One region of the Bacillus sp. KH172YL63 genome, then DNA from elsewhere that is predicted to be linked to it. Evidence: predicted binding sites of a transcription regulator. Region 1 holds the regulator's gene; each other region holds the start of a gene.
What was found. Region 1 encodes Rex, which represses fermentation and respiration genes when NADH is low (regulators of the CRP and FNR family bind a similar motif). Its sites were predicted from a motif close to TTGTGAAATATTTCACAA; they were not measured.
Positions count from the first base shown of each region.

Region 1 (10,310 bases):
GTAGGAGAGCGTTCTAAGGACTGCGAAGCTAGACCGTAAGGACTGGTGGAGTGCTTAGAAGTGAGAATGCCGGTATGAGTAGCGAAAGATGGGTGAGAATCCCATCCACCGAATGCCTAAGGTTTCCTGAGGAAGGCTCGTCCGCTCAGGGTTAGTCAGGACCTAAGTCGAGGCCGATAGGCGTAGACGATGGACAACAGGTTGATATTCCTGTACCACCTCTTTTCCGTTTGAGCAATGGGGGGACGCAGGAGGATAGGGTAAGCGCACTGCTGGATATGTGCGTCTAAGCAGTTAGGCTGATGATGAGGCAAATCCCGTCATCGTGAAGGCTGAGCTGTGATAGCGAGCGAATTATAGTAGCGAAGTTCCTGATTCCACACTGCCAAGAAAAGCCTCTAGCGAGGGAAAAAGGTGCCTGTACCGCAAACCGACACAGGTAGGCGAGGAGAGAATCCTAAGGTGAGCGAGAGAACTCTCGTTAAGGAACTCGGCAAAATGACCCCGTAACTTCGGGAGAAGGGGTGCTCTGGTAGGGTGCAAGCCCGAGAGAGCCGCAGTGAATAGGCCCAGGCGACTGTTTAGCAAAAACACAGGTCTCTGCGAAGCCGTAAGGCGAAGTATAGGGGCTGACGCCTGCCCGGTGCTGGAAGGTTAAGAGGAGTGCTTAGCGCAAGCGAAGGTGCGAATCGAAGCCCCAGTAAACGGCGGCCGTAACTATAACGGTCCTAAGGTAGCGAAATTCCTTGTCGGGTAAGTTCCGACCCGCACGAAAGGCGTAACGATCTGGGCACTGTCTCAACGAGAGACTCGGTGAAATTATAGTACCTGTGAAGATGCAGGTTACCCGCGACAGGACGGAAAGACCCCGTGGAGCTTTACTGTAGCCTGATATTGAATTTTGGTACAGCTTGTACAGGATAGGTAGGAGCCTTGGAAACCGGAGCGCCAGCTTCGGTGGAGGCATCGGTGGGATACTACCCTGGCTGTATTGAAATTCTAACCCGCGCCCCTTATCGGGGTGGGAGACAGTGTCAGGTGGAGCAGTTTGACTGGGGCGGTCGCCTCCTAAAGAGTAACGGAGGCGCCCAAAGGTTCCCCTCAGAATGGTTGGAAATCATTCGCAGAGTGTAAAGGCACAAGGGAGCTTGACTGCGAGACCTACAAGTCGAGCAGGGACGAAAGTCGGGCTTAGTGATCCGGTGGTTCCGCATGGAAGGGCCATCGCTCAACGGATAAAAGCTACCCCGGGGATAACAGGCTTATCTCCCCCAAGAGTCCACATCGACGGGGAGGTTTGGCACCTCGATGTCGGCTCATCGCATCCTGGGGCTGTAGTCGGTCCCAAGGGTTGGGCTGTTCGCCCATTAAAGCGGTACGCGAGCTGGGTTCAGAACGTCGTGAGACAGTTCGGTCCCTATCCGTCGTGGGCGCAGGAAATTTGAGAGGAGCTGTCCTTAGTACGAGAGGACCGGGATGGACGCACCGCTGGTGTACCAGTTGTCTTGCCAAAGGCATCGCTGGGTAGCTATGTGCGGAAGGGATAAGTGCTGAAAGCATCTAAGCATGAAGCCCCCTCGAGATGAGATTTCCCATCACGTAAGTGAGTAAGATCCCTAGAAGATGACTAGGTAGATAGGTCAGAGATGGAAGCATGGCGACATGTGGAGTTGACTGATACTAATCGATCGAGGACTTAACCACAAAGAGTCATATTTATATGAACAATCGGCTGATATTCGGCTTTCTTGACATCAATTCTTTATCTAGTTTTGAAGGAACAAACCTTCAATTTAATATTCGTCTGGTGATTATGGCGAAGAGGTCACACCCGTTCCCATGCCGAACACGGAAGTTAAGCTCTTCAGCGCCGATGGTAGTTGGGGGATCTCCCCCTGTGAGAGTAGGACGTCGCCAGGCGAAATATTTTTTTATGAAGTCACTATCTTTATACTTCAACATATAGTAGTATGGAGAGTGTGATACTTATATCGACGCGGGGTGGAGCAGTTCGGTAGCTCGTCGGGCTCATAACCCGAAGGTCGCAGGTTCAAATCCTGTCCCCGCAATACCATTTTTGACTCAGGATATCCTAATCCTAAATGAGTCACGCATGGATAGTTATTTTTGCTAGAGCAAAAAAACTCTGGTCCGGTAGTTCAGTTGGTTAGAATGCCTGCCTGTCACGCAGGAGGTCGCGGGTTCGAGTCCCGTCCGGACCGCCAGATTTGTTTATTCAAACGAAACGTTGTTTCGTTTTTTTTATTGTCTATTTATCATATCCTTTACTCACATACCCGAAAAGGGGTAAACTACATATATACATTCTCCCTTAGGGTAACAAACGATCCTAAGGGTTTTTTATACCTACAAGACGATTGAGGAGATAAACATGAATCAGTTTGAAATCATAACCGAGAGTCCAGATGAGACAGGTGTGTTTGCAGAGCGATTGGGATCACTCCTGAAGCCTGGGGCGGTGTTGACGTTAAAAGGTGACCTTGGGGCAGGAAAGACGACGTTTACCAAGGGTTTGGCGAAAGGTCTAGGCGTGACGAGGACTGTCAACAGCCCGACTTTCACGATTATTAAAGAATACCGGGGGCGTTTGCCTCTATACCATATGGATGTGTACCGGTTGGATGATTCCTTTGAAGATCTGGGATTTGATGAGTATTTTGAAGGTGAAGGTGTGACCGTTGTTGAGTGGGCTCACTTGATTCAAGATCAGTTACCGGAAGAGTTATTAAGCATATCGATTTACCGTGAAGGGGATTCAACGAGACGCATCGTGTTGAAGCCTGTGGGAGAGAGATATAGCGAATTGTGTAAGGAGATTGTGGCATGACGATTTTATCCATCGATACTTCCAATTATCCTTTAGGGGTGGCCCTTGTCGGAGAGGATAAGGTGATTGGCGAGTATATTACCTATATGAAGAAGAACCATTCTGTACGGGCGATGCCTGCGATTGAGCAGCTGCTGAAGGATTGTGAGATCAAGGCGACAGAACTGACGAAGATCGTCGTAGCCAACGGCCCAGGCTCCTACACCGGTGTGCGGATTGGTGTGACACTGGCAAAGACGCTTGCATGGTCACTGAACATCCCGCTCATCCCCGTGTCCAGTCTTGCGACGCTCGCTTCGTCGGGCCGATACTTTCCAGGCTATATCGTTCCATTGTTCGATGCGAGACGTGGACAGGTCTATACGGGACTGTATGAGTACCAGGGGGATCGACTGGCATGCGTTGAAGAGGATCGGAATATCCTGCTGGAAGACTGGGTGAGGAAGTTAAAGGATTACGATAAAGATATATTATTTGTGGGTAATGATGTAAGCATCCACGAGTCTGTGATTAAAGAAGTAATGGGAGACCAAGCTAAGCTTGCCCCGTTTGTCAGTCATAATCCCCGGCCTTCCGAGCTTGCCTATATCGGGAGCCAGATGGAAGAGATGTCTGCACACGACGTTCTTCCGAATTATATCCGGATGGCAGAAGCAGAAGTAAAATGGCTTGAATCCCAAAGAAAATCCTAAAGGAAATGAAGGATTGTTACGCGATGGACATACGATTTATGACAGTTGACGATTTAGATGCTGTGATGGCAATTGAAAATCAATCTTTTAGCATCCCTTGGAGCCGGGACGCATTCTTGAATGAAATCGAGCAGAATCACTTATCCACATATCTTGTTGCAGAGGAAGATGAACGGGTCGTCGGCTACTGTGGCGTCTGGCTTGTTGTGGATGAGGGTCATATCACAAATGTCGCTGTCCTGCCGGATTACCGGGGACGGGGAGTGGGTGAGGCGCTCATGAGAAAGCTTATGGATGTTGCAGGTGAGTGTGGGGCTCGTACGATGACGTTGGAAGTCAGGGTCACAAATGGTGCAGCCCAGCATTTGTATCGCAAACTGGGATTTCAGGATGGTGGAATCAGAAAGCGTTATTATTCGGATAACCAAGAAGATGCTTTAGTAATGTGGGTGAATTTATGAAAAAAGATACATTTGTGTTGGGAATAGAGACAAGCTGTGATGAAACGGCTGTCGCTATTATAAAGAACGGAACCGAGATAGTGACGAATATCGTTTCTTCTCAAATCGAAAGTCATAAACGCTTTGGTGGGGTCGTGCCGGAAATAGCGTCCCGTCACCATGTGGAACAGGTGACCTTTGTGCTCGAGGAAGCACTTGAGCAGGCCGGGATGACGATGGAGGAAATCGATTGTGTGGCCGTGACGGAAGGTCCCGGGCTGGTCGGGGCGCTGTTGATCGGCGTCAATGCTGCAAAGGCACTGGCATTTGCCCATAACAAGCCACTCGTCGGCGTCCATCACATTGCCGGACATATATACGCCAACCGGTTAGTGGAAGAAATGAAGTTCCCACTTCTCTCATTGGTCGTATCAGGTGGTCACACCGAGCTGGTCCTCATGAAGGAGCACGGCTCGTTTCAAGTCATCGGGGAAACCCGGGACGATGCTGCCGGAGAAGCCTATGATAAAGTGGCCAGAACATTGAACCTGCCTTATCCGGGTGGACCGCATATCGACCGTCTTGCACACGAAGGTGAGCCTGTCATTGATCTGCCCCGGGCATGGCTAGAAGAGGGGTCTTATGATTTCAGCTTCAGCGGCTTGAAGTCAGCAGTTATTAACACTCTCCACAATGCGAAGCAAAAGGGACAGACCATCCATCCACAGGATCTGGCTGCGAGCTTCCAGGCCAGTGTGATCGATGTGTTGGTGACGAAAACGGTCAAGGCAGTGAAGGAATATGGTGTGGAACAAGTATTATTAGCTGGGGGCGTTGCGGCGAATAAAGGACTGCGGGCTGCTTTGCAGGAAGCGTTTCATGATGTCGACGCAGCATTGATCATCCCGCCATTGTCCTTATGTACCGATAATGCTGCGATGATTGCCGCTGCCGGTACGGTCCTTTATGAACAAGGAAAACGTGGAAACATGGATATGAACGCAAATCCAGGACTTGATATCGAAAATTTCTAGTGAAAGAAGCTTAAACGTGAAGAGCGTTTAAGCTTTTTTTATTGACTGTTATGTTGTATACATCGCTGTTTAAAACAGGTCCCTATTTTCATCAATCTTTACATTAATTCCGGAATACCCTCCAAATGAAAAAGCTTACATGTTGATAGGCTGTGAATAACAAGGGGAGAGGTCAATTGATCGGTGCGAACATATGTTTTTATCAACAGTCTGTGGATAAAATGTGCACAACTTATTGAAAGATGTGTACATGATGTGAAAAATCTTTATATTTTTGATTGGGAATGAGGATGATTTCTGTGGATAAATACATGTTTCGTTGTGGATTATGTGGAAAAACTGTGTGAATAACGTTTTATCAGGATTTTGAATGTGGATAACAATGTGGAATAAGAAAGGACTGGAGTGATCGTTATCCCCAGTCCTGTGGATTATTGTTCTTCTTGTAAAAGTTCTTCAAGTTCCGTCCATTCTTCCAATAATTCATCAAGCTCTTCTTTCGCTTTGGTGAGGGAGTCGTTCAATTCCTGGACCTTTTCATGGTCTTGGAATATCTCCGGGTCACAGAGGAGCTCTTCTTTTTCCTGAATGTCTGTTTCAAGTGTTTCCATCTGGCCTTCGATTTCTTCCACCCGTCGTCTTCGTTGACGTTCGAGCTTCTTCGCTTCTTTATCGATCTTATGCGATTGCTTTTGTGTCGTCACTGACTGGCTGGTCTGTACCCCTTGCTCGCTGCGTTCGAGTGCCTCAAGCTCTTCCTGCTGCTGCAGTTTTTCAAGATAGTAGTCATAATCGCCAAGATAAGAGGTTGAGCCCATTTTGGACAGTTCGACCACTTTCGTTGCGATGCGATTGATGAAGTACCGGTCATGGGAAACGAAGAGGATCGTTCCCGGATAATCGATCAGGGCGTTTTCCAATACTTCTTTGCTGTCCAGGTCCAGGTGGTTCGTCGGCTCATCAAGGATGAGGACATTTCCCCGTTCCATCATGAGCTTGGACAGGGCAAGGCGGGCCTTTTCCCCTCCGCTCAATGTGGAGACAGGTTTCAGGACGTCTTCACCGGAGAAAAGGAAGTTACCGAGCACGGTGCGGATCTCTTTTTCCATTTTCATCGGGTATTCGTCCCATAGTTCATTCAATACGGTCTTGTTGGAAGACAGTTCAGCCTGTTCCTGGTCATAGTAACTGATGGATACGTTGGAACCGAATTTAAATTCCCCGCCAAGCGGTTTGAGTTTATTCACCAGCGTCTTCAACAAAGTCGATTTACCGATTCCGTTCGGGCCGACGAGGGCGATGCTGTCACCCTTTTTCACAGAGAAGTCGATGTGGGATGAAATCTGTTCATCGTGGTAACCGATGGTGAGGTCCTGCACGTGAAGGACGTCGTTCCCGCTTTGGCGGTCGATTTGGAAGGCGAAGTTTGCAGACTTCTCGTCGCCGAGCGGCCTGTCCATCATGTCCATCCGTTCGAGCTTCTTCCGGCGGCTTTGTGCCATCTTGGTCGTGGAGGCACGGGCGATATTCCGCTGGATGAAGTCTTCGAGTTTCGCGACTTCCTGCTGCTGCCGTTCGAACATCTTCAGGTCCTTTTCATAGTCTTCTGCTTTCTGTTCCAAGTATTTGCTGTAGTTCCCGTGGTATTTCTTACTCCGGTTCCGGGAGATTTCATATACCTGATTGACGACGCTGTCCAGGAAGTAGCGATCGTGGGAAACGATCAGGACGGCGCCTTCGTAGCTTTGAAGATAGGTTTCAAGCCACGATAGGGTTTCGATATCCAGATGGTTCGTCGGCTCATCGAGGATGAGGATATCCGGCTTCGTCAATAGAAGCTTACCGAGGGCGAGACGGGTCTTCTGTCCACCGCTCAATGTGGAGATCTTTGTATCATAATCGAAATCGGCGAAGTTCAATCCGTGGAGCACCGAGCGGATATCGGCTTCATACTGGTAGCCGCCCGAGTCCTTGAAGCGGACCTGAAGCTCGTCATATTCCTTCAACACCCGCTGATAGATGTCTTCCTGCTCGTAAACGGAAGGGTCGGCCATCTGTTTCTCAAGATGTCTCAGCTGTTTCTCCTGCTTCTGCAGCTCTTCGAAAACGGTCAGCATCTCTGCCCAAATTGAAAGATCTGATTCCAGGCCGGTATTTTGTGCAAGGTAACCGATCGTCACCCCTTTAGGTTTCGTGATTTCTCCCGAATCGTAAGAGAGGTGGCCTGCAATGATTTTCAGAAGGGTCGACTTTCCTGCACCGTTCCGTCCGACGAGGGCAACCCGATCTCTTGTCTGTATTTCAAGCTTAATATTTGATAGGATATTATCTGCACCAAAGTTTTTTGATAGTTGATTCACTTGTAGTAGAATCATGACGTTTCACCTCTATTTCATAGTGCTAGTGTACCGTATTTGAAAGGTGAACGGCAATAACTCGACTGTTAATCTTCATACACTTAGGATAAAATATAGTGTATGATGGGTAATGGAATGTATAAATTCTGTACGCTTATTATTTTGGAAGCGGTATCAGAGGTTTTGAATAGATGTGGGGGAATACATTATGAATCAGGATACAACGAAAATTCCACAGGCAACGGCCAAGCGGCTTCCGCTTTACTATCGTTTTATTAAAAATCTGTACTCGTCCGGAAAGCAACGGGTTTCCTCGAAGGAATTGAGTGAAGCGGTGAAGGTGGATTCTGCCACGATCCGGAGGGACTTCTCGTATTTCGGTGCCCTTGGAAAGAAAGGATACGGCTATAACGTCAATTACCTTCTGTCCTTCTTCCGAAAAACGCTTGATCAGGATGCCCTGACGAAAGTGGTATTGATCGGTGTGGGGAATCTCGGTACAGCGTTTCTTCATTATAACTTCATCAAGAATAATAATACGAAGATCGAGATGGCGTTTGAAGTGGATGAAGAAAAGGTCGGGACCCAGATCGGGGATGTACCGGTCTTTCACCTTGATGATTTAGAAGAGAAGCTTGTTGGGCATGATATTGAAGTGGCAATCCTGACGGTTCCGGCGTCTTCTGCTCAAAATATCACAGACCGGTTGGTGTCTTCGAATATCAAGGGGATCCTAAATTTCACTCCTGCGAGGTTGACGGTACCGGACCATATCAGGGTCCATCATATCGACCTGGCGGTGGAGCTTCAGTCTCTTGTTTACTTCTTGAAACACTATTCAGAAGATGACACTGAAATGTCACAAGATGGAATGATAACTGAATAGTAAATCTTTCAAATTTACGTTATGATAGAATGAATAAAGAGGAGGTGTCTCATTATGTTAGGTGCAGGTAGTATCGTACTTATAACAGTCGTTGCCCTATTAATTTTCGGACCGAAGAAATTGCCGGAACTTGGGAAGGCTGCCGGTAATACTTTACGGGAATTCAAAAATGCAACAAAGGGCTTAGCAGATGATGAGGACGATAACAGCAAAAAAGCTAAGTAGGGTAGGATGAACGCCATGAGTCAAAGCCAAAGAGACATGACAGTCTATGAACATATAGGAGAATTGCAGAAACGGCTCATGTTTGTAGTCGTTTTCTTCTTGTTAGCGGTCATCGTGAGTTTCTTTCTCGCAGAGCCGCTGATTCGATATTTGCAACACGCCGATGAAGCGAAAGAGTTGACGATGAACGCCTTTCGGATCACTGACCCTCTCAAAATCTATATGGAAATGATCATGTTCATTGCGATCATCTTGACATCACCCGTCATACTATTCCAGGTGTGGTCATTTGTAAGTCCAGGCTTATATGAGAGAGAGCGGAAGGTGACACTCAGTTACATACCGATTTCCCTTTTGCTGTTCCTCGGTGGTTTGTCATTTTCATATTTTATTTTGTTTCCATACGTTGTGAAGTTCATGATGGGGTTATCGACCAACCTGAATATCCAGCAAGTGATTGGAATTAATGAATACTTTCATTTCTTGTTTCAGATTACCATCCCGTTCGGTTTCCTGTTTCAGCTGCCGGTCATCATGTTATTCCTCACTCGTTTGGGGATCGTGACGCCGATGCTGCTGGGGCAGATGAGGAAGGTGGCTTACTTCGTTCTGCTGGTCGTTGCGGCCTTCATCACACCGCCAGATATCGTCTCCCACTTAATGGTGACGGTTCCTTTACTGCTTCTATATGAAATCAGTATATGGATATCCAAGATCGGGTACAAAAAGGTGTTGGAAGCTGAGCAAAAGCTGGAAATGGAACGATTCGAAGATATAAAAAAGGATTGATCTCAGTGATCAATCCTTTTTTTTGTTTATCTGCTTTTTAATCTTAACATGCAGCATGATCATCCGCAGGCCGGAACCAAAGTCCAGGGTTGCCAGGAAGATGAGCATGTATGTGAAAAATCCCCAACCTTCATCATTCTGTACGTTTTGTACAGCGAAGTATGTGAAGAGCACACCGAGAAGGAGATAGATCACTCCAGAGAATAATGGTGATCTCCTCATAGAAATAATCCTCCAATGAATCCTTGTATTTTTTCAGCTTCGTTCATCAGTTTCTCAATATCATCCTTATAAATGGACTGCATGAGAACGACCGTTGTATTCATCGTGACGTGGGCAAAGATCGGTACGAGGATCCGCTTCGTCTTCACATATAGGAATGCGAAGGTGAAGCCCATCGCAGAATACAGGATCACATGCTCAGGCTCAAAATGGGCAAGAGCGAAAATGACCGAGCTGATGAGTGCCGCAAAGAAGAAGTGCATCTTCTCATATAGGACGCCAAAAATGATCTTCCTGAAAACGATCTCTTCTAATATGGGACCGATGATCGCAGCGACAAGCATGGATAATGGCACCTTTTCAATGATGGCGATGATCATCTGGGTGTTTTCAGATCCCATCTGAATCCCGAGTGCATACTCGACCTGGATCGCGATCGATTGAGCAAGGAATGCCATGAAGATACCAAGAACCGCCCACACGGTGGAACGGGCAGCACCCAGCGGGGCGCTCCGCTCAAGGCGGGTACTTGTTTCACTTTTCCTAAGGATCCCCCACACGACGAGAAGCGTCAGTGTGAAACTGATGACAAGCCAGTATCCAGGCGCGGCACTCTTGACGGCTTCTTCCGGCTGGCCGAGCACATCGATGCCGATCTTAAGCAGCAAGGGGATGCCGATGATGCTTGAAAGCTGCATAACAATATAGGTAATTAAAATATATCCAAAATGTTTTTTCAACGCTTGATCTCCTTTAGCACCTGTATGATGAGCGACAACTATGCTTCGTCTTGAACTTACTCTTGTACAATTCTACT
Region 1 is NZ_AP022842.1:263,685-273,994, forward strand. It holds rRNA gene KH172YL63_RS01470 (23S ribosomal RNA) at 1-1,704, shown strand, start outside; rRNA gene rrf (5S ribosomal RNA) at 1,804-1,920, shown strand; tRNA gene KH172YL63_RS01480 (tRNA-Met) at 1,996-2,069, shown strand; tRNA gene KH172YL63_RS01485 (tRNA-Asp) at 2,149-2,225, shown strand; gene tsaE (tRNA (adenosine(37)-N6)-threonylcarbamoyltransferase complex ATPase subunit type 1 TsaE) at 2,393-2,848, shown strand; gene tsaB (tRNA (adenosine(37)-N6)-threonylcarbamoyltransferase complex dimerization subunit type 1 TsaB) at 2,845-3,540, shown strand; gene rimI (ribosomal protein S18-alanine N-acetyltransferase) at 3,564-4,001, shown strand; gene tsaD (tRNA (adenosine(37)-N6)-threonylcarbamoyltransferase complex transferase subunit TsaD) at 3,998-5,014, shown strand; gene KH172YL63_RS01510 (ABC-F family ATP-binding cassette domain-containing protein) at 5,446-7,389, opposite strand; gene KH172YL63_RS01515 (redox-sensing transcriptional repressor Rex) at 7,580-8,257, shown strand; gene KH172YL63_RS01520 (twin-arginine translocase TatA/TatE family subunit) at 8,312-8,482, shown strand; gene tatC (twin-arginine translocase subunit TatC) at 8,498-9,271, shown strand; gene KH172YL63_RS01530 (YdiK family protein) at 9,281-9,493, opposite strand; gene KH172YL63_RS01535 (CPBP family intramembrane glutamic endopeptidase) at 9,490-10,233, opposite strand.

Region 2 (10,310 bases), 750 kb from region 1:
CAGTTTTCTGTCTGATCTCATCTGGATCTTCATCCCGCTCTTTGGCAGGTGATCACCCGGCTTCAGTAATGACTGATTATCCTCGCCCTTACCATCATCCTTTAAAATATCCCTGATTTCCTGCAGCACTTCCAGGTTGGTCGTCTGCTTTACCTTGTACGGCTGTGCTCCTCCTTTAAGATGATTCACCACTTTGATCATCAGAAAAATACTCATGGCCACCAGCAAAAAGTCAACCAATGCACTGAGGAACTTCCCCACTTCAATCACCTCTGCCCCTATCCGAAGATGGATTCCTTCGAAGTTTATCCCGCCAAACAGGATGCCGATTGCAGGCATCATAAAGTCCTGCACAAGCGACTCAACAATTTTGCTGAATGCGGATCCGATGATGACGGCAATCGCTAATTCGAAAACATTCCCCCTTGAAATAAACTGTTTGAATTCTGACCACATCTCCCATTCACCTGCCACTTCATTACTCCTAACATATGGCAGAAACCAAGGGGATATGAAGACAAGAATAAAAACAGACTAAAAGAACTTTCCGATGAGGGCCATTAACATGATCACTGCAACGATTCCCATCACAACGATCAGAATCTTTTCTTCCTTGTCTCCCAACATGTCTCTTCGCCTCCTTTTATCAAAATTACACACTGCTCCGTTCAAACAGCACCGTCTCCAAAATGACAGGGTTAGGATTGTCCCTTTCGAGAAATAGTCTAAAGGATTCTTCCCCCATCTTCCGAATCGGCACTTCAAAGGATGTGATATCCAGCGCATCAGCAATCGGGTGATTATCAAAACTCAAGACAGCCAGATCTTCCGGTATCCTTATCCCTCTTTTCCCTGCCTCTGCGATGATGCCGGACGCTACTTGATCGCTCGTTGCGATGATGGCAGTTGGCCTTTCTTTCAGCTGTGCCCACGTCCTGACCACATTCCGTCCATCCTGCAAATCGTAGCATTCATTGAAGATCCACTCGCTTCTGGCACTTTCAGACGCTGACTCCAGGCTGTCGTGAAAGCCACGGATCCGCTCTTCACTATTTGTACCGAATGTCCGGTGCAGGCAAAGTCCGATCCTGGTATGACCTTTTGAATGAAGGTAATCCACCCCATCCCGAATACCCTTGTAATGATTGATGAACACCTTTTTACACATTGGCTCGTGAATATTTTCACACATCACCACATCCGGTCCTATGTAAGGTGTAAGCACATCAATCGGATTCGACCTCGACGTGAGAATCAATCCGTCCACTTCCTTCATCTTCAGCCGGTGAAAAGCTTCCAGCTCAGCCCCTCGATCGTAATTTGTTTGAAAGAGCTGAACATGATAGCCATGCTTCAACGCTTCCCCTGCGATCCCCTGCAGGATTTCCCCGAAGTATGGAAGGTTCAAATACGGCAACACAACACCGATGCTGTACGTTTTCCCTTTTGATAAATGAACCGCATTCGCGTTTTTTATATAATTTAATTGCTCAACTGCCTCCAGAACCTTCTGACGTTTCTCCTCTTTCACATACGGATGCTCATTCAACACCCGCGAAACAGTGGAAACGGAAACCCCGGCGAGCTTGGCGATGCTCCGGATATTCGTCATATCCATTCCCCCTTTTTTTATAAAAAAAGCCCTTGCCATGAAACGCGTTTCACAGTTTACAGTAGATCATGCAAGGGGGCACAGTGCTTTCCCCCTGTGATCTGAGAAGGAGGCTGTCACAATGCTAGGTATTTTATGTTTACCCATTCTTTGCTTCATCATCGTCGGAGGGAGCTATGCCGCATTAAAGCCTATCAATTTCTATACTCCCCGCGATCAGGATGATTCACTGGAGCAGGTTGTTTTCAACTTTCGCGACTACTCTTGACCTACCCATTTCATGGCCCAGTCCTGGACTGCATCCATCACCGGCTTCAGTTCCATCCCTTTATCCGTCAAACTGTATAAAACCTTGACCGGCTTCCCGTCCACCACATCCCGGTGGACGATGCCGGCCTCTTCCAGTTCCTTCAATCTGTCAGTCAGCACCTTCTGACTGATATTCGGAATCTTCCCATGTAAATCTTTAAACCGGCACTCACCGTCAAATAAAACTTTTATCATCAACCCGATCCACCGCTTTCCCAACAATTCAAAAGCAGAAGCATATTTCGGACAAAGTTTTGTTTCCATTTCATACAACACATCCTAAATCGTTATCACTTGACGCAAAATAAAACGTCGGTTATATTGTTCATATTGTAACCTAACTTACAAAAAGTAAGTAACTAATCTTTATATACCATATTATAACACTGTGTTAAACATCAAGGAGGCAATAACATGGAAGATTTCTTACAACTCGTCGAAGCACGACGCTCAACAAAAGTCTATGACCCGCAGGTGGAAATCCCACGGGAAGAACTGGTCGGACTACTCGAAACAGCAGGAAAAGCACCTTCTGCCTGGAACCTGCAACACTGGAAATTCTTAGTATTCGATCAAAAAGAAGTACAAGAACGCCTGCTTCCGATCGCTTACAATCAGCAACAAGTACACGACGCTTCTGCAGTCGTTGCGGTACTCGGAGATCTAGAAGCAAATAAAAACATCGATCCCGTCTTCGATCCTGCTGTTGAACAGGGAGAAATGACAGCCGAAATCAAAAACGTACTAAAAACTCAAATCGACGGCGCATACGGCCGCGAAGAATATCCACGTGATGCAGCATACAGCAACGCTTCCCTCGCAGCAATGCAGCTGATGCTTGCCGCAAAAGCAAAAGGCTGGGATACTTGCCCGATCGGCGGATTCAACCCATCAGCCTTAGTATCTGAATTCAACATCTCAGACCGCTACCTTCCAATCATGCTGATCACGATCGGAAAACCATTGCAGGAAGCCCGTAAATCAGGCCGCCTCGATATCCGAAACCTCATTGACTGGGCTGAATAAGCCTTTAAATTAATAGGACAATCAGAACGCATTCAATCTTTTATGAAGATTGGATGCGTTTTTGATTGGGCGGAGCGTGGATGGGTTTGGTAGGGTAGCTTGCCGTGGGGGGAGAGCAAGGGATTGACTATATTGTGGGATCTTACGGGGAGAGATTCAGAATGGATGGTTGTAGGGGCAGGCGGAGCAATATAGAGAGGCTCAGGTTGGAATGCTAATTACCTCATTTGGATGGCTATTTCCGTTGTTTTTTATATTAATTTGTAAAAATAATACTAAATTTTGACGCTTCACTGTCAAAAATGGGCATCTATTTAAAGTACATGTACCCTATCAGGGGTAGTTGACCAGGTTATTGCGCAACTTTCGATGTTGATTGCGTAACTTTCACCATTTATTGCGCGAGAATCAATGTTTATTGCGTGACTTTCCGGGTGGATTGCGTAATTGTCTTTTCACACCGTTTGGATAGCTGTTTCCATTGTTTTTCATATTAATTTGCAAAAATAATACTAAATTTTGACGCTTCACTGTCAAAAATCGTCATCTATTAAAAGTACATGTACCCTACCAAGGGCTGTTGAACAGGTTATTGCGCAACTTTCGATGTTGATTGCGTAACTTTCACCACTTATTGCGTGAGAATCAATGTTTATTGCGTGACTTTCCGGGTGGATTGCGTAATTGCCAACTTCCCATACAAATAAAGGAAGCACCCGTTCCATTCCAATGCCTTATAAAAAAATCCGTAAGAAGATTCGTATCCTCTTACAGATCCACAGTCCATCAATTAGCAGTACGATCCTTCGATTGCGTCTATTTGAAAGGTAATTGCGTCATAATAATTTTCATTGCGTCTCTTACTTAAAGGATTGCGTCAAAATTTCTTTATATGCGTCTTTTTACAAATAAACCCATATGACTGATCGCTCAGTCGAATCGAATCGAGTCGGAGTCGAATCACCCCTAGTGGCACCCTACTCCAACGTCCCCCTACCCAAACCATACAAAGCGGGCCAACCAATCCAATCGACCCGCCTATCACCTCTTAAATCTTCAACAATTCCTTCGTCACCCGCCGGATGATGTCCGGCAACACGGAGAATGTGTATGGCTTATATACCCTTTCCGTCCATTGATGACCGTCTTTGCCGTACACACCGATATTGATCGATGGAATGTTAAGTTTCCTGATCATATCGATGGGGACGGGGTAGAGCTGATCGATGAGGGGGAGGTTTTTCTTGAACACTTCAATATCCTCATCTTCTTCATGAAGGGAAAGAAAACTGCCGTCGGCGAGGTAGGGGAAGAAGCGTTTGATGACGAATTCCTCGCCGGTTTCTTTTGAGATGTCATCGAGGCATGCGCCCAGTACTTCCCTGACCCGTTTTCCGTATTCGTTGTCTTCATTGACATAGTTGTGGGGCAAAAACGGCGGTGCAAAGAAGATGATGACCCTCGGTGTGCGATCTGGGTCCAGTTGCTGCAGGGCTTCGACCATGGCATAAGCGATTGTCCGTCTGTCTTCCCCGTCCATATCATGGAAGATTTTCTTCATGACGGGATCAGGATCGATGCCCCTTTCTTTTAACCAGAAGATGTACTCTCGCAAGCTCATTACTTCTATCTCCCATGAGAATTCTCTTTCAGGGAAGCCATGATAGCTTCGGTACTTTTCATATTGTTCCTTGCTCCGTGCCTCTGCCTCGCTTACTACTTTCATGGCGACTTTCTTCATTTCGTAGAGGACTTCCCTTGCCGTTTTTTCATAAACAAAATAGTTGAAGTAAAGGGACGCACTGAGTGGCGTCTGCACATTGTACGTATGCTTATCGTCTTTAAAATATAAGCATGAAGGAGGCAGGGTGAATTCCCCCGGAATATCTTCGAGATACGTTAAGTTCTGATTCACCTCCAAGTTGATCCTGGAAGCGATAATGGTGGGATCGATTGATGTCAGGACATCGCCTACATGTGCTTCCCTTCCATATATATAAAAGCTGGGTAGAAGCTTTCCGGCCGCTCCGGTGTAGATATATCTCTTACAGTCCCCATCATAGATCGGTGAAATGAAGTCGGTGTTGATCGCGGCGACGTAGTCCAGGCCTTCTTCCTTCAATCGGTAAAGCTCGCTTAAAGCAGTAATCATCCCGGCATGCTCACTTTCTTCGTCTCCATTGAATAAGAAGAGTAAATGTCCGTCGTGCTCCTTTTCTTTGGAGTGGTGCAGAAGGTTCGCAAGGTGAACGGCGATGCCGCTTTGCATATCAAGGGCTCCCCTTCCGAATAACCACTTTCCGGACAGTGCGTCTTCCCGCACCTTTTCCTCCCCTTCATAATCCATAAAGAATTTTTGCAGAAAGTCGGGATCATGTGCCATATCCTGCAATGCCCCGTAATCATCGGTGCCGACCGTATCATAGTGGGCATGGAATAGAAGAGTTTTTGGTGACTGTCCTTTTAAAAGGGCGAATACGTTCTTCCTTCCGACTGGATCGTTCGGGACTTCCTGCATCCATACCTGGTCAGGATGCTCCTTGAAATAAGGGAACGATGAAATCAGTTCATATATGAATCTCGCTTTTTCACTTTCTCCTGTTGTACCGTTGTAACTTTTCAGAGCGACTAATGACCGTGTGATCTGTTCAATCTGTTCTGAGATTGGTTTGTTTTTAAGTTGTGGATACACGTTAGTACCGCCCCTTTCTCTAAGTGATACCAGTTGCGCTGGATGGGGGATGCTCCCCCTGTAATTGATAACATCTTATCGAAAACGGAAGGTGTTTGGAAGGGGTTACAATATAATTTCTTGAAAAAAATTCGGGGAAATCTATTGAATTTCGCTCAAATAACGAATAATATAGGAGTTGCTTGTTTTTAATGTTCGTATTTATTGGAGGAATTATGATGTTTAAATTGAAGGAAAACGGTACAGACCCTAAAACGGAGATACTGGCCGGAATCACCACATTTTTAACAATGGTATATATAGTGATTGTCAATCCAATCATTTTATCTGATGCAGGGGTGCCTTTTGACCAAGTATTCCTGGCGACCATCATTGCAGCAGTTGCCGGTACTTTATGGATGGCACTGTTCGCGAACTATCCTATCGCCATCGCCCCGGGTATGGGACTGAATGCGTATTTCACATACTCTGTCGTTGGTGCACACGATGATATTTCATACATCGTCGCATTCTCTGCCGTATTTGTTGCGGGGATTGTGTTCATCATTCTTTCATTGACGCCTTTGCGAAAAAAATTGATCGAAGCGATTCCGCAAAATTTGAAGCACGGAATTACAGCAGGGATCGGGTTGTTCATTGCCTTCATCGGATTGCGTCTGACCGGCCTTATCCAGGCTCACCCGACGAACCTTGTGCAGCTCGGTGATCTCCATTCTTCTTCAGCGATCCTTGCATTGACCGGTCTTGCGGTCACGTTGATTCTGATGGTCTTGAATGTGCACGGTGCCCTGTTTATCGGGATGATCGTCACAGGGATGATCGCGTATTTCACAGGCGAGTTATCCTTTAAGGATGGGTTTGTCGCCCTTCCTCATCTGCCTGAAGGACTGATTGTCGCAAATCCGATTACGGCGTTTGCTGACGTTTTCCAATATGGTTTATATGCCGTAGTCTTCTCCTTCTTACTTGTCACGATTTTCGATACGACTGGTACAATGATCGGAGTTGCCCAGCAGGCGGGACTCATGAAAGGCAATACACTTCCTCGTGCGAGACAGGCACTTCTCGCTGATTCAGTCGCAACGACTGTCGGGGCAATGTTCGGTACGAGCCCGACATCTGCTTACATTGAATCTTCAGCAGGGGTTTCTGCAGGAGGAAGAACCGGACTGACAACGTTGACCGTTTCAATCTTATTCATTGCGTCAGCTTTCTTCGGCCCGCTTGTCAGCTCAGTATCCGGGATTGCAGCCATCACGGCACCGGCACTGATCATCGTAGGAAGTCTGATGATGGGAAGCATTTCAAAGATTTCATGGGATCAGCTTGATGAAGCCTTCCCTGCTTTCCTCATCATCCTGAGCATGCCGCTGACATCAAGCATTGCAACAGGTATTGCATTGGGCTTCATTTCCTATCCAATACTGAAAGTTGTCAAAGGTCAGTGGAAGCAAGTTCATCCACTTGTGTATATCTTTGCCGTTCTATTCTTCTATCAATTGGCATTCCTGCCTCATTAATGAAGATACTGAAAGACCGTTCAGAGCGAACGGTCTTTTTTTATAGTATTCCTGCCTGCTCTGTCCACACTCTTCTGACATTCTGCAGCGTTCGCCCTTCAAAGGTTAAGCAATAAATATCAGGCATCTCAAGCGCTCTCCAAAAATTCACATCATAGCTTTCATCGAAGTGATTCATGATGAGCACCATGATGTTTCCATGGGTTCCGACTGCGACGTTTTTCCCATTATATTCTTCCAGCAGGTTAAATATCCCCTGTACGCCCCTTTTTTGAGCGGTAGCATTCGACTCTCCCCCTTCGAATGAAAAGGCCGGGTCTCCCCATACTTTCGAAATCGCCTGCTGAAAGTCATCCACAGGCTCACCCGATAACGTCCTCTCCTTCATTTCCTCCACCATCCTGATATCCTGACCGATGTGATGTGCGATCCCTTCCACCGTTTCAATCGCTCTCTGGTAAGGACTTGAACAGACAACATCGATGTTTTCTTTCATTAATAGTTCAGTCACAATCTTTGCATCCCGTTTTCCTTTTTCCGATAAAGGCCTCGTCCGTTCCTCCGGTGTATAAACCGAATGAGCGTGCCTCGCAAAGTACAACCTGGTCACATTCGTCCCCTCCTTTTTCATCTAAAAAAATGAAAAAGCTGCTACCTCTAACAGCCTTTCCTAGTCCCATACCTTATCCAATTGTGTTGAATAAAAGGCGATCGCCCTTTTGTAAGGCTGGATCGTTTCGTCTTGTGACGTGTCCACGATACAGGTGAGAAGATGCTCCATCGCCTCTTTGTGCCCGTCGAGATGATACAGGGCCATGGCGTAAAAAACCTTCAACCCGTTATTGTCGGGAAACCGCTCCATGCCTTCCTTTAAAACGGATCGGCTCTTCCCATATTCACCCAATGACCGATATGTACTTCCCAACCCGATATAAGCGCCCTGCAGATGAAGGTCCGTCAATCCCAGCCGGATCGCCTCTTCATAATAAGTGACCGCTTCCCTTTCACAGCCCATCGCATCATGGGTCCAGGCACATTGATAGTGGAGGTATCCGACTTTCGGATCTTCCTCGATCAATTGCTTCCATTTCTTTATAGACGCTTCATGATTACCCGTTCCCCTCAATGAAACGGCTTCTTCAATCCTGCTCATCCTTCATTCCTCCTTATTCGGGAATGTACTCCATCAGCCAGCAATCGTGATACTTCCCTTCGTGAAGCTCATTCTCCGATAGAATCCGGGCTTTGCTGTACCCGCATTTCTCATAGCAGCGGATCGCCCTGGTGTTCCACGTCATCGGGTCCATCACCAGCCGGTGAACACCCTCCTTCTGAAGCAAATACTCGACCACTGCCTTGATCATCTTCGTGCCGACTCCTCTGTTCCAATACACAGCCTCCCCGATGAATTGATCCGTTCCATAAATCACTTCATCCAGATTCGTGTAGCCGTAGCGGATCATCGTTTCTTCATCAAGGGGATAATATTGTAAGTATCCGATCTCCCTTCCCTCATAGAGAACGAGACAGCTCATAACACCCCTGTCCGCAAAAAATTTCTCCTCCACCATTTCCAGTGTGAACGATTGATCCCTGCCTTCATAGAATTCAAGCACCACAGGATCTGACAGCCACCTCACCAGCAAATGCTTATCCCCCTCCTCCAAAGGGCGGATCACCAACTCACCATTCCTCACATCCATACCATACACCCCCATCACACACTCTTTCCTATACATTCATCATCACTGAGACAAAACCCTTTTTTTGAGGGACGGACCTTGATTCCTAGGACCAGGTCCTAGGAATCAAGGTCCGTCCCTCTAAGCTATGACATATTTGTGAATTACTTCACATATACGTATAGTATAATGGATGAAGGAGTAGAATATCACAGTGATTCATGTTATGATTATATTGTGAATTACTTCACAATATATGTTTTCTTCTTTTCTACATCCATTCAAACGGATGCGTATTGTTCAAATAATTTGTGGATAGGTGATGACGGATGACAATTAAATGCACAAATAAAGTAGCGTTAATCGGCACAGGGTTTGTTGGTTCAAGTTATGCCTTCGCCCTGCTTAATCAAGGAATTGCTCATGAGCTTGTGATGATTGATCTGAATAAGGAAAAAGCAGATGGAGATGCTCGTGATTTGAACCACGGACTTGCCTTCGCTCCCCAAATGAAGATATCTGCCGGGGACTACAGCGACTGTAAGGATGCCGATCTTGTCGTGATCACGGCTGGAGCAAATCAGCAGCCTGGTGAAACACGACTGGACCTTGTGGAGAAAAACGTGAAGATCTTTAAAACAATCGTAGACTCTGTCATGGCGAGCGGCTTCAACGGAATATTCCTTGTAGCAACAAACCCCGTAGATATCTTGACTTACGCAACCTGGAAATTCTCCGGGCTGCCAAAGGAAAGGGTGATTGGTTCTGGTACGATCCTTGATACAGCAAGACTCCGATACCTGGTCGGTGAGCATTTCGATATCGATACCCGGAATATCCACGCCTATATCATGGGGGAACATGGCGACACTGAGTTCCCGGTATGGAGTCATACAACCGTCGGTGCCAGTCAACTGAGCGAGTTGATCGATATGGAAAATGAAGAAGTGCAGAACAAGCTCGAAGACATCTTCGTCAACGTAAGGGATGCGGCATATCAAATCATCGAACGCAAAGGGGCCACCTATTATGGCATCGCCATGGGTCTTGCACGGATTACAAAGGCCATTTTTAACAATGAGAACAGCATTCTAACTGTATCTGCCCTTTTAGAGGGAGAGTACGATCAAAACGACATCTACATCGGGGTTCCTGCCATCATCAATCGTGAAGGGATCCGCAAGGTCGTTGATCTGCCATTGAATGAAAAAGAGAAGGCGCAATTCGCCCATTCTGCAGCTACGTTAAAAAGCGTCATCGATAAAGCAATGGAATCTTAATCAGGCAATCATTTCTCAATTGAATAGACACGCACGCCCATCGGACCTCCTCATAAGATAAAGAGAATTCTTTATGAGGAGGTTCTTCTATGTACGGTCACAGACAACTATTCCCAGGAGGCGGATTCCCTGGTTTTCCCGGTGGAGGACAGGGATCTGGCAGTGGGTTCCCTGGTTTTCCGGGCGGAG
Region 2 is NZ_AP022842.1:1,011,432-1,021,741, reverse strand. It holds gene mscL (large conductance mechanosensitive channel protein MscL) at 1-474, opposite strand, end outside; gene KH172YL63_RS05110 (LacI family DNA-binding transcriptional regulator) at 653-1,612, opposite strand; gene KH172YL63_RS05105 (hypothetical protein) at 1,734-1,880, shown strand; gene KH172YL63_RS05100 (winged helix-turn-helix transcriptional regulator) at 1,871-2,185, opposite strand; gene KH172YL63_RS05095 (nitroreductase family protein) at 2,336-2,947, shown strand; gene KH172YL63_RS05090 (M20/M25/M40 family metallo-hydrolase) at 3,996-5,639, opposite strand; gene KH172YL63_RS05085 (NCS2 family permease) at 5,858-7,159, shown strand; gene KH172YL63_RS05080 (histidine phosphatase family protein) at 7,200-7,769, opposite strand; gene KH172YL63_RS05075 (tetratricopeptide repeat protein) at 7,830-8,312, opposite strand; gene KH172YL63_RS05070 (GNAT family N-acetyltransferase) at 8,326-8,862, opposite strand; gene KH172YL63_RS05065 (L-lactate dehydrogenase) at 9,171-10,121, shown strand; gene KH172YL63_RS05060 (hypothetical protein) at 10,211-10,310, shown strand, end outside.
Region 2: a site for Rex is predicted at 9,077-9,094, ahead of KH172YL63_RS05065 (L-lactate dehydrogenase). Genes of this name have one in related genera too.

Region 3 (10,310 bases), 1.9 Mb from region 1:
CATCGGCAACAAACCCCCGATATTCATCCAGGTTCGCTTCCACCTTTTGTCCCAGCCTTCCCTTGAACAAAGGATAGCCCTTTAGGAAAGCCTGAAGGAAAGAAAGATGGACGTTTTCTTTCCCGCTTCCTTCACTCGACAGGGCCGGGATGATATCCATCGCTTCATCAAGTGAAGCAGCCGTTCGGTCAAAGAACGTCAGGGAATGGCTGATATCCTGAATCAACTGCTCATGCGTCTTGATTTGGACATGTGCCGTCTCATGTTTTCCTTCCTCTGATACAGGCTTGATCCGGTTGATAGAGGCAGTAGTCGGGTTCGGGCTGACAGGGAGGACTTTCTTCCCTAAAAGTGCGTTTGCGAATGAAGATTTCCCTGCACTGAAAGCACCGAATAAAGCAATCGTGAATGATTGATTGGACAGTCGCGTCTTCTTACCTGCCAGGTGATCGGCGATTTTTGAAAATCCTTTATATTTTCTGAACACATCGGTCATGACATCAAGACGCTGGGTCACCTCTTCAATAGAAGATTCATTTTGCTCCTTCTCCTGGTGATGCCTTTTCGGAGCTTTCGTTTTTTCTTCTTTAGGCTGGCTTGAATCGGATTGTGATGCAACTGTGTAAGTTTCTTCTCTTTCCTTCCATCGTTCTTTCCATTTTTGAATGATGATCTCAGCCTGTTTCGAATCGATTTGGATTGCTCTCATCCGTTTGATTTGCGTGTCCTTTTCATGAGACATGGCGTCCCATTCATAAATGACGGCGGTCTTCTCCTGCAGCAAATGGAGTTCTTTTAGAGCAGCCTCCTTCTCCCTGGCAGAAGATGTTTCCAACTCTATCAGGAGTCGTTGGATTCTTTCATTGGAGTCGTTCCTCGCCCTTTTTTTCAATGCTTCTGAAAGGTCTTCGCAATATTGCAGGACATAATCACTTGTGACCCCTGCCCCCGGCTTGATCAAATCAGTCAGGAACACTTCATCGATCGCAAGTGTCAATCGATCCCATTCAGCGGAATCGCCTGCCCCATATGCTTTCACCATGTCTTTTCCTAATGTTTTTAAATGCCATTCCAGCTGGGATTCAATCCGGCTATTGATTTCTTCTTTGAACTTCTCCAGTCGTTCAGCTCTTTCATCTTCGGTCTTTTGCTTTGAAAAGAGGAAGCCCACTTTAAAATCTTTTTGTCTGCTTTCCAAAAAGGCTTTCGCCATTTCCCTCGTTTCAAAAGGCATGAGATATGCATTCTTGAGGACTTCCTTTCGCTTCTCCTCAAACTGTTCTTTAACCGATGAGACATCCTTTTTTGACACTTCATCCATCAGCTTTTTCTCAGATGATAGAAGGCCCTCTTTGTTCTTCCATTCATGCTCGCTTAGGACGTCCCTGGCTTTTCGTTCGATTTTCTCCAGTTCTTCCTCATACCATCTTTCGTGTTCGGACTTCAATTGAGAAATGGCCGATTGTGCCGATTCTTCAATCAAACCGCTTTTCTTATCCACCTGTTCTCCAATCAGCTTCTGAAATTTCACCAGGTTATTGTGAGGATGGCGTGGATCCCTTAAGCTAGTGAAGAACGTGCCGTCGGGAACAACACCCCATGATGCGAATGATGAACTGACACTTTCTTTGAAATCACGGAAGCTTAATTCTTCTTCCTGATGCTTATCAATCATATTCACGATCAAATACAGCTTCACCCCATGGCGGACCATTTCTTTCGTGAATTCGAAGTTCACCTGAGACTGCACGTGATTGTAATCCATGACGTAAAAGACAGCGTCGGCCAGATGGATTGCAGACTCAGTGGACAGTCTGTGGGCATCATCAGTGCTGTCGACACCGGGTGTATCAAGAATCGAGATCCCTTCAGGCACCTCACTCCTACTCCGTCCGATCTCAACTGAATAAACGTCTTCCCCGTTTTTACAATACTCTTTAACCGTTGAGAAATCGTATGGTGCCTGAAAGTAAAGGGGTTCCGAGTCATGATAGTGAATCTTCGCAAAGTCCACATTGGCACGGTGCACTTTCACCAGATTCGCACTAGTCGGGATGGGGCTTGATGGCAGAATTTCCTCTCCCATTAAATGATTGATCATCGTTGACTTCCCTGCGGAGAAGTGTCCGCAGAAAGCGAGAATCAATTCATCATTGAACAATTTCTCGGCCAGCCTTTCAACCTTGTCAGCCCGTTCACCGTCTCCATTTTGACTGAAAAGCTCGTAATAAGCTGCAAGCTCTTCCATTCTTTTATGTAAATGTATGCTTTTTTGTTTTATGCCACTCATTTCATTCCGTTCCTTTCTGTTGTTCAGAAAATGATAACGTTTTTATTTTATCGCATTTATCGCAATTTCTCTATGAATACATCTATCTTTCAGCTGATACCAGTATATGCCCCGATCCAGTTTTGGGAAAATGGTAAAATAAAAGCCCCCTTCAGATTGAAGGAGGCCGAAAATTTATTGTACTGTTTCAGTTGGAATCAAGTTTGAATGGCTAAAAGGTTTTGCACTGGTCCGATATGTTGATATTTCCCCATTGTGTGCCTGATCTTTCATTACATTAGATAAAACAAACTTCATGACGAAGCCATATGCTACTACAGTGATCAATATCAAAAACCATACCATTTGTGTCCCCACCCTTTTATTTAAGTATAACTGAGAATAATTTTCATCTTCAATTAGAATCTTATCAAAAACGATAATCATTTTCAATAAGAAAATTATTTTTCTTTTTTCATGAGTGATCCCCACCCTTTTGTTTGGATGTGAACCTCCCCGTAATCTGTTTCATTCCGTAAAGCTTTCTCCTCCAGGGGAATGCGTACCGAGAGGATGAGCTGATTGAGCAGTGCGAAAATGAACATCGTCCAATACGCATTGAAAAGTAAGGGAACAATGATCAGTTCGATCGTTACAATCAAATAGTTTGGATGTTTCAAGTATTTATATGGACCCTTATTGACAGACTCAGCATTCGGCAGCACGATGATTTTTGTATTCCAATACTTCCCTAAAGAAGTGATCACCCATATCCGCATGATCTGGGTGATCAAGAATGCGCACAGCAGGAATGGCCAATAGCTGTTGACCCCCGATTCCTTTATACCGCCTTCAATCAACAAAGAGATGAAAAAGGCTACATGGATCGCGACCATCAATTTATAATGGGCCTGTCCATATTCTTTCGCTCCCTGCCTTATCATCCATTTCTCATTTGATTTCGCTATCACAACTTCCACAATCCGTTGAATGATCAACACTGAAAAGAACAGAAAGAAATACAGCACTCATTCCCACCTCATCAATAATAATTCCGAACTGAACCCGGGACCAAGCGCGGTCCCCAAACCAATATCCCCCCGTGAACAGCCCTTATCCATAAATTCTTTCAGCACATAAAGTATCGTCGCAGAAGACATATTTCCATATTCCTTTAACACTTTCAAAGCTTCTGACGTCATCGATTCGTCCATGCCAAGCGCTTCCCGGTATGCTTCAATCACTTTCTTTCCTCCAGGATGGGCAACAAAATGATTGATGCCCCCAAGCTTTACACCATGTTGGTCCAGGAATCCCTCAACATTGGGACGGAGCCAATTCTTCACAAGCGCAGGGATGTCTTTTGAAAACACCACATATAGCCCATTGTCCTTTACTTCCCACCCCATGACATCCAATGAATCCTCCAGAAGCGTTGATTGGGTGGCGATGATCGCTGGCAACGGCTGTGAAACTCCCTCCAGTACAGTACTGTCATCTCCACATACGACTGCACAGGCTACACCATCAGCAAAAAGCGATGTCCCGATCAAGTTACTCTTAGACCGGTCCCCATGCTGAAATGTCAGAGAACACAGCTCTATGGAAAGGACCAGCACAGTCGCCTCAGGAAATGCCAGACAGTATTCATATGCCCGGGCAAGTCCGCCTGCTCCCCCTGCGCACCCCAATCCCCAAAGCGGGATCCGCTTGATATGAGGAGAAAATGGCAGGGAATTCATGATCCTTGCTTCAATGCTCGGGGTGGATATCCCAGATGATGAGATCGTGATGATGGCATCAATGTCATTCATCGTGAGCCTGTGTTCTGTAAGGGTTTTTCTGATCACCCTGCTCCCCAGATCCACAGCATGACATATGTATGCGTCATTCTTTTCCCTGAAAGAATGTTCTTTCGAAAACCATTGAAGATCATTAACGAAATACCGGCTTTCTATCTCTCCATTTTGAAACACATTGATAAGCCGGCCGATATCCTTGAAGCTTGACGAAAACAGCTGTTTGGCAAATTCCGAAGCTTCTTTCTGGGTGATTTTCACCGGAGGTACTTCTTTTTCAACAGACAGGATTTTCGGCATATCCTTTCACTCCCTGCACTTCCAAGTAAGGATAGTATTTCCAGAAACACAATCATTATGTACACAGCAGAGATTTTCCCTCACCATCAAGCCCTTGAAAATGAAAACAATTCCAAATAATCATTCTTTCCGACCAGGTAATATGGTATGATAAAAATGACAAAATACTGGAGGATTCGACATGATTTTAACAAAAAGTGTCACCGATATACTAAATAGTTCAGTACAGGCAATCAAAAGTGTCATCCCTATGAATATTGATGTGAAGCAGCCCTCTTTGTTGACGGAACCTTTCAGCCAACATAAGATTGGCGTGCTCATCGGATTTACCGGTGGTGTACGCGGCAGGATGATCGTAGATGGAGAAGAGGAATCCTTTCAGGCACTGGGCGCATCCATGTTCGGAATGCCGCTTGAAGGGGAAATGCTCGAGTCGTTCGCCGGGGAGTTGGGTAATATGATCGCTGGTAATCTTGCCACATTACTCGCCCAGGCAGGACATTCACTTGACATTACCCCGCCGACCGTCATTGTCGGCCAGTCCAAGATGTATGGATTTGACAAAGCTTTGAAACTTCCTATTACGATTGAAAATGTCGGAGACTTTTTAGTGATATTGATGATTGAAATATAATAGAAGAGTTGTGGTCGCACCACGGGCAAGCCAGTGCTGACGCCATTGAATTAGTAGAGTTGCTGACTGATGTCACATCTTACCCACTCCAATCAACAGCAAAAACCGGCTCCATTCGACGAATGGAGCCGGTTTTTTAGTTTCTATCTTCAAAAGCCGTTGATTGTCATGCCGCCATCAACGAACAGCGTCTGTCCGGTGATATAATCCGATGCATCGGTAGAAAGGAACACCGCCGGTCCCACCAGTTCTTGAAGTTCTCCGATCCTTTTCAGCGGAGTGACTGAGAGAATATCGTTGACATACTCCTCGTCCTCAAGCAGCTTCTTCGTCAAAGGGGTCCTGAAATACCAGGGTCCGATGCTGTTGACATTGATTTGATATTGTCCCCATTCCAACGCGAGCACTTTTGTCATCTGGATCATCGCAGCTTTGGTCGATGCGTATACGACTCCGGTCCGGAGGGCAACGTGTCCTGCCACAGACGCAATATTGATGATTTTACCCTTTCCATTCTCTTTCATATGCTTTCCGACTTCCTGGCTCATCATGAAGGCGGATTTTAAATTGGTATCCATGATTACCTGCCACTCTTCCTCCGTTACGTCCAGTGCAGCAGAGCGAATATTCATACCTGCGTTGTTTATCAAGATATCGATGGATCTTCCTTGAGCTTCTATGTATGGGACTACATGACTGATCTCCTGCTTTGACGTCACGTCTGTCTGAAGGACATATGCCTTCCTTCCCATTCCTTCGATGATTTCAGCCGTTTCTTCAAGGTCTGTTTTCGTCCTGGATAACAGGACAACATCAGCCCCCGCTTCTGCCAATCCGATACTGATTGCCCGTCCAATTCCACGGCCGGCACCGGTTACAATCGCTAATTTGTCCTGTAATGAAAATGATGGAATAAACATGTTTTATCACCCTATTTTTTAGAATCTTCTATATATTATCACAACCACCACTCAACCCCAACTCTGTTCACTTCACTGGCTGCCTTTTTTCCCGTCTTGATGATGAACTTGAATGTGGATCTTTGCTTCTACCGGCAGTTCGCATGTCGGACAGGTCAAGCGCTGGGAAAAGATCTGGCAGCACCGTTTGCAGTAATACTTCTCCATCTTGTCTCCCCCTCTATTCGTTCATTCCTATACGGTATGCTTCACCTCTCTGCAAATGAACCGGCTGAAAGGCCCATTTCTTTCACTTCACATTTATTTCACAAATTCACCCTTCAGGTGTGACATTTATCACAGATTGTGATGCACCAGGGCGGTTACGATAGAAGCATAAATACAATCATCCAATTGATGGAAGGAATGAGATGAATGGGAAAACCGGAATTACAGAATAAAACGGTCGTCAAACTGGAGGATTCCAAATCGCTGAAGGGCACCCTGACTTCCGTTTTATTATTAGGCGGATTTTTGGTCCTTACATGGTTAGGCGTGTTTCTACTATTTTTAGATCGTTTTTAATTCAAAGGAGTGAATCATATGCACATGCATCGTTATGAAAAATGGTGGTTAACGTTAGGAACAGGGTCTCTTATATTATTTTTAATCATTCTCGGTATAAGCGCTTTTCATCAAGGTCATCAGCCTCCAAGCGCTAAAGCCTATATCAACCCAGAACACGTGGATAACATCGCTCCTTTTGACGAACCAGGTTTAAAGAAGGTCGAAGGGAAGGATTGGGATTATGAGCTGGTATTGGTCGCTTCTGCTTTTCTTTACACACCCGGGGAGATTGAAGTTCCCAAAGGATCGACGTTGAAGGTGATCGCCACGACGAAAGATGTCGTCCACGGCTTTGAAGTGGCTGGCACAAATATCAACATGATGCTTGAACCAGGATTTATCAGTGAATACACCACAACCCTTGATAAGACTGGGGAATTTCTTGTTGTGTGTAATGAATATTGCGGAGTGGGACATCACTCCATGAAATCGATGATTAAGGTGGTGGACTAAATGAAATCGTTCGTAAAAATTGACAAAAAAGATGCCCTTCTCGCAATGACCCATATTTATGTCGGCTTCATCGCACTCGCACTCGGTGGACTGGCAGGGTTATTACAAGTATTGGTGAGATCAGGAAGATTCACCCTTCCAGCAGGGATCGGATACTATCAGGTATTGACGGTTCACGGCGTATTGCTTGGGCTCGTCCTCACAACCTTTTTCATTCTCGGATTCCAGCATGCTGCCATCTCACGTACGTCCGGCACCTATTCACCGAAAGCCCGCCTGATGGGGTGGCTTGGATTCTGGGTGATGCTTATCGGTACCACTATGGCGGCCGTCATGATTCTCCTCAATGAGGCAACTGTCCTTTATACATTTTATGCACCACTCCAGGCTCATTGGATCTTCTACCTCGGTTTGACGTTCGTCGTGGTCGGCAGCTGGCTCGGCGGGGCTGGAATGATCATGAAATATGTCAGCTGGCGGAAAGAAAATCCAGGACAACCGAGTCCACTGCTTACATTCATGGCAATCATCAACACCGTGTTATGGATCGTTGCTACAATCGGTGTCGCAGGAACAGTATTATTCCAGCTCCTCCCCTGGTCTCTTGGACTTGTGGATCGTGTTGACGTTCTGGTCAGCAGGACTCTATTCTGGTACTTCGGTCACCCGCTCGTATATTTCTGGCTGCTTCCCGCTTATATGGCATGGTATGTTATCATCCCTAAAGTCATTGGCGGTAAAATCTTTTCCGATTCACTGGCACGGTTATCGTTTATACTTTTCCTCCTTTTCTCAATCCCTGTCGGTTTTCACCATCAGCTGGTTGAGCCGGGAATTGACGCATACTGGAAATTTCTGCAGGTTGTCCTGACATTCATGGTGGTGATCCCTTCCCTGATGACCGCATTCTCACTGTTTGCCACCTTCGAAATGTACGGACGTTCAAAAGGCGCTACGGGATTATTCGGTTGGTTCAAAAAACTGCCATGGGGAGACGCCCGTTTTACCGTTCCATTTATCGGTATGGTCGCTTTCATCCCAGCCGGAGCAGGTGGATTGGTCAATGCATCCAATCAGATGAATCAGGTTGTCCATAATACGATCTGGGTGACAGGTCACTTCCACCTGACACTTGCCACCTCCGTCGTGCTTACGTTCTTCGGTATCTCCTATTGGCTCGTGCCTCATTTAACAGGCCGGGTCTTAACGAAGGCGATGAACAAATTGGCCATCGTGCAAGCGATCGTATGGGCTGTCGGCATGGGCATCATGTCCGGAGCGATGCACGCAGCCGGTTTACTCGGCGCTCCGAGACGTTCATCTTATTCAACCTACGGAGACGCTCCACAGGCACTTGACTGGATCCCTTACCAGGTCGCCCAGGCAGTCGGCGGAACAATCCTCTTTATGGGGATCATCCTGGTCCTATACATCTTTATCAATCTTGCATTCTTCGCACCAAAAGGAAACGAAGAATTCCCGATTGGAGAACAGGCAGAAACTGCTGAAAAAACGCCTATGATATTTGAAAACTGGAGAATTTGGTTAACGGTTGTAGCAGCACTCATCCTCGTCGCCTACTCCGTCCCGTTCATCGACATGATCCAAAACGCCCCACCAGCATCAAAAGGATATCGGATGTGGTAAGAAAAGCGGAGGCGGCTTGGTTAGACCCGACAAGCATAAGGAGAACCAACCGGAAAGGCGCACTTTGCCTTTTTGGTTGGTTCTCCTTATGACCTCGAGGGGCTAGCCGCCGGAGCTGGACAATCGAAAAGCGGAGGCGGCTTGGTCAGACCCGACAAGCATAAGGCGAACCAACCGGAAAGGCGCACTTTGCCTTTTTGGTTGGTTTGACTTATGACCTCGAGGGGCTAGCCGCCGGAGCTGGACAATTGAAAAGCGGAAGGGGCTCGCCCTGGGGCGACAAGCATAAGACGAGTCAGCTGGAAAGGCGGTCTTTGCCTTTTTGGGTGACTTGGCTTATGACCTCGAGCCCCAAGCACCTGGAGCTGGACAAATTAAAAAGCGGAGGCGGCTTGGTCTAAACCAAACATATGAAATGTAACCCTAAAAGGTGTCAGTTGCCTTTTGGGGTTATATTTATGTATTTCTCTGTCACTTGAGTACTATATTCGCACCCATGCAGTCTCGGATATGATCCCAAGAGACTCCTCCACCCCCTTCTACTCTTTTCACCTTATAAAATCCAGAACCATCCAATATTTTACATAATGAATAATATAGGATAATATGAAACTGCCTTTAGATACTTTTCCCCATCAAAAACGAAGCTGGGGAAATGATAGGCTACCAAGTAAACAAAGAATAGTAATAAAATGAGAGTGGGGTTATATGAGGAAACTACATAACATAATTCATTACAGTGTTGCTCTAATATTGTTCGTTTCTTTTTTCGCGGGATGTTCAAATGAGCAGAACAAAGACGCAGCGTTACATACTTCAACAGAAGATTCCGCACCGATTTCAGAGGCCAATACTGAATCAGAAACTTCAACAGAGTCGGAACGAACCACTTTAGAATCCTCCAGCGATCATCCTGGTGAAAGTAGCAGCAAAAGTGAAAGTTCACCTTCTACAGAACACCACCAAACAAGTGGAGAAGAAAGTTTATCAGAAGACGGTACAGACAATCAGATTGGAAAAGAAAAAAACAATAACAACAAAAGTGATGTTCAAATGAAAGAAAATCACTCTGACAGTCAAACTGTTGCACTCAATAATGATCTTCGTACGGATACCCCTACAGAAACACAGGATAAAGCAGTTTCTATAGTGAAAGACTATTTGCGCAGTAAAGATGAATTAATTGAAGATAAAGATCACTTTGTCGGTTACGATGGGCAGATAAACGATTACGTTATCATTAGGTATTCCACTCTATTTTCAGGGCGGTCTGCTACCATTGGACGTTACGGAGTAAACATACATACATGGAATATAGCAACAGACCCTGGTATCTTATTTCCGTAACGACTCCATTCCTGAGCATGACCAGAATACTTATCAAAAAGAGGCAGCCCTCATCAAAAGGCTGCCTCTTTTTCTATTATTAGTCGTCTATTTATCTTAATTCAACCCATACACCTTTGAATACTTCTCATTCAGATAATCAGCCAGGTACTGGGCATTCAGGCCTTCTCCCGTTACTTCCCTGATAATGTCCAATGGCTTTTTCAATTTGCCCCATTGATGTACGTTTTCCGTCATCCATTCACGGATCGGTGCAAGCTCGCCCTTCTCCAGCAGCTCTTCGAATTCAGGAATATCTTTTAACATGGCGCGCTTGAACTGGGCAGCGTACATGT
Region 3 is NZ_AP022842.1:2,569,413-2,579,722, forward strand. It holds gene KH172YL63_RS13135 (dynamin family protein) at 1-2,290, opposite strand, end outside; gene KH172YL63_RS13140 (isoprenylcysteine carboxyl methyltransferase family protein) at 2,731-3,294, opposite strand; gene KH172YL63_RS13145 (type III polyketide synthase) at 3,298-4,368, opposite strand; gene KH172YL63_RS13150 (chemotaxis protein CheX) at 4,550-5,002, shown strand; gene KH172YL63_RS13155 (SDR family NAD(P)-dependent oxidoreductase) at 5,152-5,922, opposite strand; gene KH172YL63_RS21755 (hypothetical protein) at 5,995-6,129, opposite strand; gene KH172YL63_RS13160 (cytochrome c oxidase subunit 2A) at 6,337-6,486, shown strand; gene KH172YL63_RS13165 (cytochrome c oxidase subunit II) at 6,505-6,981, shown strand; gene KH172YL63_RS13170 (b(o/a)3-type cytochrome-c oxidase subunit 1) at 6,982-8,628, shown strand; gene KH172YL63_RS13175 (hypothetical protein) at 9,337-9,975, shown strand; gene KH172YL63_RS13180 (carboxypeptidase M32) at 10,072-10,310, opposite strand, start outside.
Region 3: a site for Rex is predicted at 6,247-6,264, ahead of KH172YL63_RS13160 (cytochrome c oxidase subunit 2A). Genes of this name have one in related genera too.